DNA from 4 places in the Adlercreutzia wanghongyangiae genome. Region 2 is predicted to be linked to each of the others. Evidence: predicted binding sites of a transcription regulator. Region 2 holds the regulator's gene; each other region holds the start of a gene.

Region 1 (3,638 bases), on a different contig from region 2:
CCTTATATTTGCGAAGACCTGACTATACTATTACCGCGCCCATTCTAATAAGCCCACCAGCAATTTCACAGAAGGCCGTCACACAAGTAGCCATTCCGTAAACGGCCGTAGACGCCCCGTCAATTCTGGCGGTCGCGGGAAGCGGCGTCAGTGCGGTAGGCCTCCCAGCCGCGTTCGCTGGGCTGGTAGAAGCAACCGCGCTCCAAACCTTCCGGCAGGTAACGCTGGTCCACCCAGCCGCCCGGATAGCTGTGCGGGTATTTGTACTGGCCGTAGTTCTCGGAACCGGGACGGTGGCGGTCGCGCAGGTAGTCGGGCACCTTGCGCGCCGGACCGTTGCGCACTTCGCGCAGGGCCGCATCGATGGCGGCCTCGGCGGCGTTCGACTTCGGGGCCAGGGCCAGATAGATGGCGGCCTGGGCCAGATTGATGCGGCATTCGGGATAGCCGATGACCTCGGCGGCGCGGAAAGCAGCTTCAGCCACCAACAGCGCCTGGGGGTCGGCGTTACCGATGTCCTCGGAAGCGGCGATGTACATGCGCCGGGCGATGAACTTCGGGTCCTCTCCCCCGTCGATCATACGGGCGAGCCAGTACACCGCGGCATCGGGGTCGCTGCCGCGCATGCTCTTGATGAACGCGGAGATGATGTCGTAGTGCATGTCCTTGTTCTTGTCGTAGGGCAGCACGCGATGGGGCGTGGCGGTGCGCACCATGTCCTCGGTGATGGCCACCGGCGCTTCGCGTGTGCCAGGCGGCACCAGGCCCGCGGCCAGTTCCAAGGTGGTGAGGGCCCCGCGCCCGTCGCCCCCGGCCAAGGTGACGATGGCCTTGCACGCATCGTCCTCCAACACGTAGGCGCCCCCCAGGCCGCGCTCGTCGCTCACGGCCCGCTGCACCAGCTGCACGATCTCCTCGTCGGACAGCGCATGCAGCTCCACCACGCGCGAGCGCGAGATAAGGGCCGAGTTCACCTCGAAAAACGGGTTCTCGGTGGTGGCGCCTACCAGCACCAGCAGCCGATCCTCCACCGCATGCAGCAACGTGTCCTGCTGGCTGCGGTTGAAGCGGTGAATCTCGTCCACGAACAGAATCGTGCGCAAGCCGTTCATAACGAGCCGCTTCTCGGCCGCATCGATCTCGCGGCGCAGATCGGACACCGTGCCCCCGATGGCCGACACCTCCACGAACGTGGCCTTGGTGGACTCGGCGATCACATGGGCCAGCGACGTTTTCCCCGTACCCGCCGGACCGAAGAGAATGACCGAGCTCAAGCTGTCGTTCTGAATAGCGGCGCGCAGCCAGCTGCCCTCGCCCACGGCTTCGGTCTGGCCGACCACCTCGTCAAGCGCGCGCGGTCGCATGCGCACAGCCAGCGGGGCCACCGCGTTGCGCTGTGCGTTGTCCATTGCAGTAAATAAAGTATCCATGGCTCGTAATGGTACCACGCGAAGCCGCCAAATAATAGAACAAATGTTAGTTTTCTGCAGCAATGAAAATCGGCAATGGCCCGAAGGGCCGAGCCTCGGGATGCGCCCAAGGAAGTCAGCGAGCGGCAGCGAGGCGCCTGCAATCGTGCCGAAAGGCGGCTGAGCGTACCTCGTTACGCGAAGGAAAGCCTTGAGGCGCGAGGGCAGGTGCATCGCCGTCGCGCAGCGTCGAGAAAAGAAGCGGCCCGGCGGAGGGGGCCGCCGGGCCAGAAGGAGGGGGGATGCGACTCTCTCGGGAGTCGCTTTCTGCTTTTCAGAGACAAAGCAGGCAAGTGATCGGAGGGGGTTGTCTCACTTGCTGGCATCAGTATAACAAGCAGCCTTGAATTCCCTATGACGTGAAGGTGGGGAACTTGTGGATTCAAAGGGTCATCTTTAAGCAATTCTTCAGAAATAAGAAGCATTGCGACCAGCGAGAACGTGACGGCAATTTCTTATAATAGCACCGTTGCTGACACGTTGTCGAGCCTTGTATCCAAGCCTTTCACGGCAGAAAACGGCCCCGTTCCACGACCGCGGCGCAGTCTGGGAAAGCGGGGGCGAAATTCGGGAGTTGCCTAACCGTTCTTGCGCTGGAACAAGATGTTGTTCGTCTCCAGCCAGCTTTCCACGGTGCCCGTATCGAAGCCGTCGGCAGGATCCACCACCAGAGCGTACATCTCCTCCTCAGCCAGCACCGCATCCAGCGCGTCGGTCAGCTGGATCTCGCCGCCCACGCCCGGCTCCACATCGGCCAGAAGCTCCATCACGCGCGGCGACAGCAGATAGCGACCGAACACGGCCAGATTGCTGGGGGCGTCCTCCAGGGCCGGCTTCTCCACCAGCGCGTCCACCTTCCACACGTCGTCGGCCACCGGCGCCCCGGCGATGACGCCGAAGCGGCTCACCTGGTCGTCGGGCACGGGCATGACCGCGATGACGCTCGCACCACCATGGGCGTCGGAGACCGCCCGCATGGCCGGCAGCATCTGGTTGTCGGGCACGAGCACGTCGCCCAGCAGCACGTAGAAGGCCTCGTCGCCGGTCTTCTCGGCCGCGCAGCGCACCGCATGGCCCAAACCTAACGCCTCTTCCTGGTACACATAGCTCACCGGGTAGTTGCCCACGGCCTCCACGGCATCGGCGTAGGCGTCCTTGCCGCGCTCGCGCAGCAGCGCCACCAGCTCGGGATTGGGAGCGAAATGGTCCTCGATGGCCTTCTTGTCGTGGCTGTTGATGATGACCACCTCGTCGGCCGCCGACGCGAGCCCCTCCTCCACCACATACTGGATAGCGGGCCGGTCCACCACGAGCAGCATTTCCTTGGGCTGGGCCTTTGTGGCCGGCAGAAAGCGGGTACCGAGCCCCGCTGCGGGAATGAGAGCCTTCATCAATCGCCTTTCTCTTCATTGAGCCATCGCTGAAACCTGAAATCAGGCGAAAACCGTCTCCCAGGCGAAAACACCGAGGAGCTCGCGTTCGCGCATTCAACGGCCATGATACTACACCGCATCGCGGCGGCGCGCGGCCATCGATCTGCTTTCCGCGCGAGATAACGCTCGTTTTGGCTCGGAAATCGCTACTTTGTTACCGCCGGGGCCGCAAGGCACCTCGCGTGTAATACGCCAACTGCGAAAACAGTGGATATACCGTACAGCAGAGGGCCCATTTCGCAACCGTACGTCACAAACTCGTGATTTCCAAGCCAAAACGAGCGCAAACAGTTCTCATTCGCCGTATACTGGCCCCATGGAAACCGTCAGTGGACAAAATATCGACCCCATCCCCGACGAGGACTTCGTGCAGTGGCACGAAGCCGAAGGCGGCAAGCCCGCAGGCATGCGCTTCCTCGCATTCAACACCATCATCGACATCGAGGCCTACGGTGACGCGGCCGCATGTCGCACGGCCTTCGAAGAGGCCCGAGCGCTCTGCCGCACCTTCGAGCGCCTGTTCAGCCGCACCCTGCCCCATTCCGACATCGCACGCATCAACAGCGCGAAGGGCGCGGCGGTGCCCATCGATCCCCTCACCCACGACTTGCTCACCCGCGCGCGCGCCTACTGCGAGGCCAGCGAGGGCACCTTCGACATCACCGTGGGACCGGCCGTGCTCCTGTGGAACTTCCACGAGGGCACCGTGCCCGACCGTGCCGCCCTGGCCGAAGCC
Region 2 (3,638 bases):
CGGCCCTCTTCCAAACCTTCGCGCGGTCGGCGTTTCGCGATATCGCCGACCGCGACGGGCGGCCGGTGCTCTGCGGCGGCACGGGCCTGTATGTGCGGGCGGCTATCGACGACTATGCATTTCCCGCCGGCGAGCAAACGGACAATCCGGTGCGTGCGCAGTGGACGGCCTTCGCCGAGCAGCACGGCGCCCAGGCGCTGTGGGACGAGCTCGAGCGCCGCGATCCCGCGAGCGCGGCGGTGGTTCATCCCAACAACGTCCGTCGCGTGGTGCGGGCCTTTGAGCTTCTGGCCGAGGGGCGCAGCTACGCCGAGCAGAAGCGCAACCTGGCAGCTATCGGCGCGGCGGTGCCGACGGTGCAGTTCGGCCTGGCGGTCGACCCCGCCGTGCTCGCCGCGCGCATAAACGCCCGGGTGGATGCTATGGTGGCCGCGGGGTTGGTGGAAGAGGTGCGAGACCTGATGGCCGCGGGCTTCCGCGAGGGTATCACCGCACCCCAGGCTATCGGCTACAAGGAAATTGTCGAGGCGCTCGAGGGACGTTGCACGTTGGATGAGGCGGTGGCCGCCATCAAGCAGGCCACGAGGCGCTACGCCAAGCGCCAGCGCACCTGGTTCCGGCGCGACGAGCGCATTCGCTGGGTGGACGCCAATGCGGGAGATGCACGCCGCGTGGCCGACCAGATCCTCTCCCAACTATCGAAGGAGCCCACTCCATGACCGAATATCAATCCGTAATCCAAAAAGGGCCGGCGACGCAGTGCGAGGAGCGCCGCGAGCGGGCCGTCATCGTCGGTGTGGACCGTCCCGGGTTGGAATGGCCCCTGGAGTCGTCTTTGGCCGAGCTGGAGCGGTTGGCCGACACTGCCGGAGCCGATGTCGTCGCATCCACGACGCAGCGTTTGGACGCCCCCAATCCGCGCACCTTCGTGGGCTCGGGCAAAGCCGAGGAAATCGCCGAGCTGGCCCGCACTTGCGAGGCCGATCTGGTTATCTTCGACGACGAGCTGACCCCCTCCCAGCAGGCGAATCTGGAAAAGGTCGTGGACAAAGCCGTGAAGGTGATCGATCGCACGGCGCTCATCCTCGACATCTTCGCCCTGCATGCCACCTCGAAGGAGGGGCGCCTTCAGGTGCGCTTGGCCCAGAACCAGTACTTGTACCCGCGTCTGCGCGGCATGTGGGCCCATTTGGCCTCGAACCGCATGGGCGGCGGCGTGGGCTCGCGCTTCGGCGAGGGCGAGAGCCAGCTGGAGGTCGACCGCCGCATGGTGCGCAAGCGCATCACCTCCATTCGTCGCGAGCTGGCCCATCTGTCCGATGTGCGCCAGCTGCAGCGCGAGAGCCGCTATGGCAGCGGCATGTTCAAAGTCGCCCTGGCTGGCTACACCAACGCGGGGAAGAGTTCGCTCATCAATCGCCTGACGGGTTCCGATGTGCTCAGCTACGATAAGCTGTTCGCCACGCTGGATTCCACCACGCGCAAGTTCGAGCTGCCCGAGGGCCGTGAGATCACGGTGACCGATACGGTCGGTTTCATCCAGAAGCTGCCGACGACGCTTGTGGAGGCGTTCAAATCCACCCTTGACGAGATCACAGGTGCCGATCTCATCCTGCATGTGGTGGATGCCTCATCGTCCGAGTTCGAATCGCAGATCGAGGCTGTGCGCGGTGTGCTTGATCAGATCGGTGCCGCCTCCATTGGCACGATCGAGGTGTTCAACAAATGCGACCTTCTCGAAGACGATGTGCTTGAAGGGTTGCGCCGGCGCTTTCCCCACGCTCAGTTTCTCTCGGCGCGCACCGGGTTCGGTATCGACGACATGGTGGGAGCCATCGCCCATGCGGCGAGTGCGGCCGACACCAAGCTCGACGTGGTGATTCCCTATCAGCGGGGCGATCTGGTGTCGTTGGCCCACGAACGGTGCCATATCATCTCGGAGGACCACGAGGCCGACGGCACCCATATCCAGATGCTCGCGGGGCCGGCCCAAGTGGCGGCGTTTCTGCCGTTTGCCCACTCGTAGGCAGGCGCGTTTCCAGGACGGCAAGAACCGAGAAGACGAAACGGAGCCGCGGCAGATTCTGCCACGGCTCCGCTGCTTGTTTCGAGCCGGCGCGGCTCAGAGGCGGCGGAACACGGCCACCACCTTGCCGGCTATGGAACAATCGCTGACAATGATGGGCTCCATGGACGAGTTCTCGGGTTGCAGGCGGATGTGGTCGGCCTCCTTGTAGAATCGCTTCACTGTGGCACCGTCATCGACAATGGCCACGACGATATCGCCGTTATTGGCCACCGGCTGCTCCTTCACCACGACGTAATCGCCGTCGTTGATGCCGGCCTCGATCATGGACTCGCCGCGTACCGACAGCATGAAGGAGGGGGCATCGCCCACGATGTCGGTGGGCAGGGTGATGGTGTCGGTGATGTTCTCCTCGGCCAGAATGGGGGAGCCGGCCGCCACATCGCCCACAAGGGGCACGTTGACGAGCTTGCTGTAGCTGTCGGCGAGGGCTCCGGCGCAAGGCACTTCCTCAATGGGATAGGTGAGCGCGATGGAGCGCGACTTCAGGGGATCGCGTTTGATGTAGCCCTTGTCCTCCAGGGCCTTGAGGTGCACATGGACGGTGGAAGGGGAGGACAGCCCCAGGGTTTGGCAGACCTCGCGCACGGTGGGGCCGTAGCCTTTCTGCCGGATGCAGGCCTCGATGCAGTCCAGTACCGCCTGCTGTCGCTTGGTCACCTTCTGCGCCATTTCCGCGTCCTTTCAAAAGAGACGTACATTTGTTTGAAAAAATATTGACATGAACCTTTGTTCGCTCTATTATAACTGCGAACAAAGGTTCTACGCAAGAGGTCAGGAGAGAAAAATGAGCAGAATCGAATTTTCCATCGCCTTCCTTCTCAGCACCGTTGCCTCCTTTGTGGCCTTCTTCGCCTAAGCCTCGCCGTCGCTTGTCGCGATGGTAGCAATGTTTTGAAGTATGGGGCGCGGAGGCCTGTCGTAGGGTATCATGGGTTATCAACTCACGGTTAGGAGAACTCATGCGCTGTCCATCCTGCGGCTACCCCGAATCGAAGGTGGTCGATTCACGTTCGGCGGACGAAGGAGCGTCCATTCGCCGACGTCGGGAATGCCTCGAATGCGGCAACCGGTTCACTACCTACGAGCGTTTGGCCGAGCATCCCATCCTGGTGATAAAGACCGACGGCTCTTCCGAGGTGTTCGATCGCCAGAAGCTTATGCGCGGCCTGCTGATCGCCTGTGCCAAGCGTCCGATTACACCCGAGAAGATCGACGGACTCATCACGAGTTTGGAAACCGAGTTGCGTGCGACCCAACGCACCGAGATCAAGTCGAAGGATTTGGGCGACATGGTGCTCGCGCGCCTGGTGAAGATGGACGAGGTCGCCTATATCCGCTTTGCGAGCGTCTACAAAGATTTCCAGAGTGTGGAGGAGTTCTCCCAGGCACTCGGCGATCTGGGGTAGGGGGCATATCGTGGATGTTGCCATCACCTTGCTCGACGAGACATTGGAACTGCCGTGCTACGCCCACGGGGGAGATGCGGGCCTCGATCTTCGCGCCGCCGTCGACGGAGTGCTCGGGCCTTTCGAGCGCATGACCGTGCCGT
Region 3 (3,638 bases), on a different contig from region 2:
GAGCTCCTTGTTCACCTGCTCGGCCGTGGTTCCCTCCACATCCTCGGTGATGAATCCCATGATGTCGTTGATGGCCTTGCGGATAGTCTGGGGCTCAATGCCGTGCTCCTCGTTGTAGGCCATCTGGATGTCGCGGCGCCGGCGCGTCTCGTCGATGGCCCGGCGCATGGAGTCGGTGATGCGATCGGCGTACATGATGACCTCGCCCGACACGTTGCGGGCCGCGCGCCCGATGGTCTGGATGAGCGAGCGGTGGTTGCGCAAAAAGCCCTCCTTGTCGGCGTCCAGGATGGCCACGAGCGACACCTCGGGCAAGTCCAGTCCCTCGCGCAGAAGGTTGATGCCCACGAGCACGTCGAACTCGCCGCGGCGCAGATCGCGCAGGATCTCGGTGCGCTCCAGCGTGGCGATGTCGGAGTGCATGTAGCGCGCCTTCACGCCCTGGTCCAGCAAGTGATCGGTCAGATCCTCGGCCATCTTCTTCGTGAGCGTGGTGATGAGCACACGCTCGTCGCGGGCCGCGCGCTCCTTCGCCTCGTCGATGATGTCGTCGATCTGGCTTTTGCTCGTGCGCACCACGATCTCGGGGTCCAAGAGGCCCGTGGGGCGAATGACCTGGTCCACCTGGGCCAGGCTCACCTTCTCCTCGTAGTCGCCCGGCGTGGCCGACACGTAGATGAACTGCGGGATGCGCTCCTCGAACTCGTCGAAGCGCAGGGGGCGGTTGTCCAGGCAGCTGGGCAGGCGGAAACCGTGCTCGGCCAGGGTGATCTTACGGGAGCGGTCGCCCTCGTGCATGCCGCGAATCTGAGGCACCGTGACATGGGACTCGTCGATGATGCAGAGGAAGTCCTTCGGGAAGTAATCGATGAGGGTGTAGGGCGGCTCGCCCGGCTCGCGCCCGTCCAGATGCCGCGAGTAGTTCTCGATGCCGGAGCAGAATCCCATGGTCTCCAGCATTTCCAAGTCGTAGTTCACGCGCATCTCCAGACGCTGGGCCTCCAGAAGCTTTCCCTCTTCCTTGAACTGCTGCAAGCGCTCGCGCAGCTCGTCCTGAATGGTGGTAAGCGCCTTGTCCATCTTGGGACGCGCCGTGACGTAGTGGGAGGCCGGCCAGATGGGCAGCGCCTCGAAGGAGTTCAGCACCTCGCCCGTGACCTGGTCGATCTCGTCGATCGACTCTATCTCGTCGCCCCAGAACTCGATGCGGATGGGATGGTCGGCGTAAGGCGGGAACACATCGAGCGCATCGCCACGCACGCGGAAGGTGCCGCGTTTCTGCTCGTAGTCGTTGCGGTCGTACTGGATGTCGATGAGCTCGTGGATGACCTCGTCGCGATCCATCTCCTTCTGCTTGTCCACGAACACCGCCATGCCGGCGTAGTCCATGGGGCTGCCGATGCCGTAGATGCAGCTGACCGACGCCACCACGATCACATCGCGGCGAGACAAAAGCGCGCTCGTGGCCGCGTGGCGCAGCTTCTCCACCTCCTCGTTGATGGAGGCGTCCTTCTCGATGAAGGTGTCGGAGGCGGGCACGTAGGCCTCGGGCTGGTAGTAGTCGTAGTAGCTGACGAAGTACACCACGGCGTTGTCGGGGAAGAACTCCTTCAGCTCGGCGGCCAGCTGGGCCGCGAGGGTCTTGTTGGGGGCCATGACGAGCGTGGGCTTCTGCACCGCCTCGATGGTCTTCGCCATGGTGAAGGTCTTGCCCGAGCCCGTGACGCCCAGCAGCGTCTGGTAGCGCAGGCCCTCCTCCACGCCGTGGGCGAGCGCGGCGATGGCCTCGGGCTGATCGCCCGACGGCTCGAAGGGCGAGACGACTTTAAAGGGGGTGTTGGCCAAGCGCACCTCGGGGAGCTTCCCCTCCATGGCCATGCCTTCTATATTGGAAAGATGAGTAGACACGCCCATCCCTTTCTCACGCAGTTTCGCTATAAGGAGAACAGTCTAGCACCTTCCTCAAGAAATGAACAGATGTTCGTTTGATTATCATGGTTTTGTTTGAGCAGCGTAACCGCCCGACACTTTGCTTGGGCACTAATCTCGAATCCCAATCGAATGAAGGAAGCCCCTAAAACGAATAAATAATACGGTAATTCCTCCTTTTGTAGACCGCTCCTACAATGGCAAAAGTTAGCGATCGCTTATTCAAGGAAAGGAAGAGACCCATGGACAGGAACCTATCGCGACGCAGCTTCGTGGCCACCTCTGTATTGGCGGGCATCAGTGCTGCTCTGGGCCTGCAAGGCTGTGCCCCGGAAGAACGGCAGCAAGCCGCTGAGGGCGAAGCGGCCGGCTCATCAGAGACGGCTGATGCAGTCATCGTCGGCGGAGGATTGGCCGGAATGATGGCCGCCATTACGTTGTCCGACCTTAAGCCTGAAGCAAAAATCATCCTTCTTGAGCAGCAAGACTCGCTTGGCGGCTCTTTGAAACTCTCGGATGGATACTTCGTCGGATTCTCGAAACGCTACAACGAGAGTCCCGCGGACTGCGCTTCCGCAGACGAGATCATCACCATGATCGATGCCGCAGCCAACGACGTGGAACGCCATGGCTACGCCGAGGAAAAAGGCTGCCTGAACAGCGCACTTCAGGAGAGCTACTTCAGCAGAACAGCAGAGGTAATCAAGGCCCTTATGGCCATGGGCGTCCCCTTCCCCGATTCCATCGACGTGGACGTCCCTTACGCTGCCGGCGCCTATGCAACCGACATCTTCGCCGCAGCTCCCGAAGGCAGCGGAGGCGCCTTCGCTGATGCCGTCATCAAACAACTCGAGAAGACCAGCGTCGACGTACGAACCGACTGCCAGGCCACGGCCCTTGTGGCCGAGGGAACCACCGTAACCGGCATCGAGATTGAGCAGGCAGGCAAGACCTCCGCCATCTCCTCCCGCGCGGTGCTGCTGGCAACCGGCGGCTTCGCGGCGAACCCGGACAAGATCAGCGAGCACTTGCCAGCCTTCAGCAAGTGCAACTTCTTACCCAACCCGGGCGCAACGGGAATGGCCATCGATTTCACGCGCCAATTCAATACGCCTCTCGTCTCCGACGGCGTCTACGGCGGAATGATCGCAGACGATGACACCATTGTCGTCACGGCATGCAATTTCCTCGTGAATGAAAAGGGCGAGCGCTTCTGCGACGAGACGGAGAACTGGTACCTCATCATGTGGCCCCTGGTGCAGCATACCGAGAACTCGTATGCCTGGTGCATTTGCGACAGCGACTACGTCGAGCAAAACGAGGAGGAGACCCGGCCGAAAATCGATGCAGGATCCCTCGTACCCTTCGACACCATCGAAGAGCTTTGCGCTGCCACGGGGATTGACGCAGACGCCCTCAAGGCAACGATAGAGACCTACAACGCAGACGCTACAGCAGGTCGAGAGCTCCCCTATGGCTTGCCGGCCGAATACGCTCACAAAGTGGAGCGCGCGCCATTTTACGCGGAAAAGGCAACCACCTATTGCTTCGGCACCATCAAAGGGCTGAAGATCGACGAAAACTGCCAAGTCGTGGCCGGCGACGGCGCGCCCATTACGGGTCTCTACGCCGCTGGCGAGGTGGCGGCCGGAAACGCGTATTTCGGTCAGTACCCCGCAGGAGGCGCGGGCAACAGCCTCGCCAGTCTC
Region 4 (3,638 bases), on a different contig from region 2:
GGCGCACAGCTCGTCAAAGGGGATGCGCGTGCGCACTATCCACAGGTCATGATAGATCATATCTATCTGGCTGACTGTCCCGACAATGGTTCGGTAAGCGTCATTTTCGTAGAACGTGACGCTTACAAGCTGTCCGCGCTGCAACTGCGCCACAGCCTCGGCAAGCTCGCGGGCCTCGTCCTCGGCCAGCGGGCGGCGGGGTTCCACAACGCGCTCCTTCTCCTGCACCAGGTCGTAGTAGCCGCGCAGGGCTGCGAAGGGCGCGAACTGCCGGGCGCGTTCGGGATGGGGGCGTCCCAATCCCGCCGGAACCGGCCGGTCGATATCCCCACACGCGCCCGATCCGGTGCCAGGCGGGGCGTCTTCCACCTCGACCCATGCCAATCCCTCGAAGGCTTCCCCACTAGCCATGGTGACCGCCCACCATCTCGTTGCGCTCCCGACCGAGGGCACGCTCCTTCAAACTCGTGCCCTTGATAAGGGCGTTCTTCCCGAACTTCCCCTTCACGGCAAGCACGGCCTCAGCGCGTCGGCGCTCGCGCGCAGCGGCCTCCACATCGGTGAACAGGTCCACCGTGGCCAAATCTTCGTCCACCAGGTTGCCGAAGCCGATGCTGATCTTGCGCATGGTGCGCGTCGGATCCACCGTCTCGCGGAAGAGCGCCTCCAAATACCCGTAGAGCTTCGCGAACGAGTTCGTGCGCTCGGGAATCTTGCGCCCGCCCCCGCCATGGGGCCGCACTCCCCCGATGCGGCGCACCCCGTGACCGCCTTCGAAGAGCACCTCATCAGACGCCGCCTTCGCCGCCGGCTCCCTTGCCGTCCCCACCTCGGCAGCGTTGTCGCGCCCGTAGCTCACGTGCAGCGAAATATGGTCGGTCACCAGGCGCTTCTGCACCAGATCGAGCACCGCATCGTCTACCATCTCGCGCATCACCATGAGGGTGTCGTCGAAGGAGTAGCCGCAGGGCAGAATCTGGCCGTTCATGAGCGAGGAGCTCTCCGGCTCGTAGGCCTTGATCTCGGCGATGGTGCAGGGCTCCAGCCCCCAAGCATGGTCGATGAGGTACTCGGCATTCACCCCGAACTCGCTATAGAGCGCATCGGGATCCATCTCGGTCACGCCGCGCAGGTCGAACACGCGGTATTGCGCCAGACGGCGGGCGATGCCCGGCCCGATGTTCCAAATGTCGGTAATGGGCCGATGCGGCCAAATCTGCTCGCGGAAGGTACGCTCGGTAAGTTCGCCGATGCCGTCGGCGGCATGCTTGGCCGCAATGTCGAGCGCCACCTTGGCCAGAAACAGGTTCGGCCCGATGCCCGCCGTGGCGGGAATGCCCGTCTCGGCAAGCACGGCCCCGCGCAACGTGTCGGCGAACTCGCGGGCTGTAAGGTCGTAAAGCTCCAGATAGGGCGTGGCGTCGATAAAGCACTCGTCGATGGAGTACGGGTGAATGTCGTCGGGCGAGACGTAGCGCAGATAGGTGGCGTAGATGTCCGCCGACACCTGCATGTACGTTTTCATGCGGGGTTGGGCGGTGATGAACTCCATCCCCGTGGGAATCTCGTGCAGGCGGCAGCGGTTGCGCACGCCGGCCGCCTTCATGGCCGGGCTCACCGCCAAACAGATGGTCATTTCCGAGCGCGTGGGATCGGCTACGACGAGCTTCGTCGTCATAGGATCGAGCCCACGCGCAACGCACTCCACCGAGGCGTAGAAGCTCTTCAAGTCGATGCAAACGTATGTGCGCTCATATTCCATGGCCTCAGTATAACATGGAACATTAGTTCTTGTTTTACCAATTAAACATTAATGCCTGTTACTTCGCTTACAATGGGAAATGTAACGGAACACCTGTTTGAGTCCTGGTAGAACAGTGGAGAGGAAAACAGATGAAAGGCGAAGAAAGATATTTGGTGAACTTGCTAGAGGGCACAAAAACCCGATTCCATATTCCCGTATATCAGCGCAACTACGATTGGCGAATCGAAGATTGCAAGCAGCTCTTCGACGACCTCGAAGAGTTGGCAGTTGGTAGCGAAAGCACCCATTTCTTCGGTAGCATTGTGTCGCAAGCCGACGGAGATGTGCGTATTGTTATTGACGGGCAGCAGAGAATCACAACGTCTTATCTTCTGCTGCTTGCGCTTGTTCACCTTTTGCAGAAGGGGTCTATCGTTTCAGAGGATGCCAATCTGGCAGAGATGATCAACGAAGAATACCTTATCGACAAATGGCATAAAAATGACAGCAAGCTGAAACTAAAGCTCATCAAAGACGATCAGAGAGCATTCGAAGCTATTTACTCGGCCGATGAGAGCAAATTCATCAGCACCTCCAACATCACCGTGAACTACAACTACTTCCGAAAAAGAATAGCTGCAAGCGAGTTATCTGCCGATCAGCTTCAATTAGCGATCGAAAAATTAATGGTTATCGACATTAAACTTGACGGAACCGACGACGCTCAGCGCATCTTCGAAAGCCTCAACTCTACAGGCTTAGAGCTAAGTGAAGGCGACAAGATACGCAACTTCATCCTCATGGGGCTAGATTCCGAATCTCAGGAAAAATACTACGAAGAGTATTGGAATAGGATCGAGAAGAACACTGATTATGATGTCAGCTCATTCGCCCGCGACTGGCTAGCGGCCACGCAACGGAAGACCCCTGCCATCAAAAAGGTCTACGCGATCTTCAAAAACTATGTGAGAGGCAACGGGATTGAGACAAACTATCTCCTGGAGAATCTACTCAGGCACTCAGAGTATTACAGACTCATTCGTAAACATGATTCTGGGAATGCCTCGATAGACGCAGTCCTAAAAAGGCTTGTATTGCTGGACACAAGCGTCGTCAATCCATACTTGCTCAACTTATTCGAATACCGAGAAACCCAAAAGATAACCGATGCCGAAATAGCGGAATCCCTTGAGGCAATCGAAAACTACATATTCCGCCGTTGGGTTTGCAAAGTGCCAACAAACGCCTTAAATAAGGTGTTCGAAACACTGCATTCCGAAACGCTTCGAGGCGCTAAAAGCGAAAACCGCTATCCCGACGTGCTGAAATATATCCTTTTGGCAAAAGAAGGAAGCGGGCGCTATCCCCGCGACGAAGAGTTCATGGACGAATTCGAGAGACGAGATTTCTATAGAATCGGAGCGTACCGATTCTATCTATACGACAAACTCGAAAACGGCAATAGCCTAGAGCGAGTCAATATTGTTGGCGGCATGAAAGAAGATCGATATACCGTTGAACACGTCATGCCGCAATCCCTCTCTCCGAGTTGGAAAGAGGATCTGGGAGCAGATTACGAGAGGGTTCATGACCGCTGGCTCAATTCTCTCGCAAATCTAACTTTGACGGCATACAATTCCCAATACAGCAACAAACGCTTCATCGACAAACGAGACTCAGAAGGCGGTTTCAAAGACACCGGTTTCAGAATGAGTAAACAAATAGCCGACAGTGAAAAATGGACCGAAGCGGAACTCGAGCAGAGAAACAAATGGCTTAAGAAGCGATTTCTCGAATTATGGCCAACAATCGAGACTAGCTATATGCCAGCTTTTGATATGCACGAAGAAGTCGGACTTGATGAGGATTTCGAGTTCACAAACAGAAAGATAGC

What was found. The regulator LexA, encoded in region 2, represses DNA repair genes until DNA is damaged. The targets are predictions, from matches to a motif close to CNAACANNTGTTNG.
Region 1: the regulator LexA is predicted to act here: its motif matches at 1,467-1,480, upstream of VIN30_RS10435 (replication-associated recombination protein A).
Region 3: the regulator LexA is predicted to act here: its motif matches at 1,971-1,984, upstream of uvrB (excinuclease ABC subunit UvrB).
Region 4: the regulator LexA is predicted to act here: its motif matches at 1,779-1,792, upstream of VIN30_RS10685 (Y-family DNA polymerase).

The regions. Positions count from the first base shown of each region.
Region 1 is NZ_JAYMFF010000023.1:37,364-41,001, reverse strand. Features, by position in the region: gene VIN30_RS10435 (replication-associated recombination protein A) at 120-1,430, opposite strand; gene VIN30_RS10430 (UTP--glucose-1-phosphate uridylyltransferase) at 2,048-2,860, opposite strand; gene VIN30_RS10425 (FAD:protein FMN transferase) at 3,219-3,638, shown strand, end outside.
Region 2 is NZ_JAYMFF010000009.1:120,998-124,635, reverse strand. Features, by position in the region: gene miaA (tRNA (adenosine(37)-N6)-dimethylallyltransferase MiaA) at 1-719, shown strand, start outside; gene hflX (GTPase HflX) at 716-2,026, shown strand; gene lexA (transcriptional repressor LexA) at 2,123-2,758, opposite strand; gene nrdR (transcriptional regulator NrdR) at 3,049-3,495, shown strand; gene dut (dUTP diphosphatase) at 3,506-3,638, shown strand, end outside.
Region 3 is NZ_JAYMFF010000008.1:4,670-8,307, forward strand. Features, by position in the region: gene uvrB (excinuclease ABC subunit UvrB) at 1-1,872, opposite strand, end outside; gene VIN30_RS04790 (FAD-dependent oxidoreductase) at 2,127-3,638, shown strand, end outside.
Region 4 is NZ_JAYMFF010000024.1:50,675-54,312, forward strand. Features, by position in the region: gene VIN30_RS10680 (YolD-like family protein) at 1-411, opposite strand, end outside; gene VIN30_RS10685 (Y-family DNA polymerase) at 404-1,762, opposite strand; gene VIN30_RS10690 (DUF262 domain-containing protein) at 1,894-3,638, shown strand, end outside.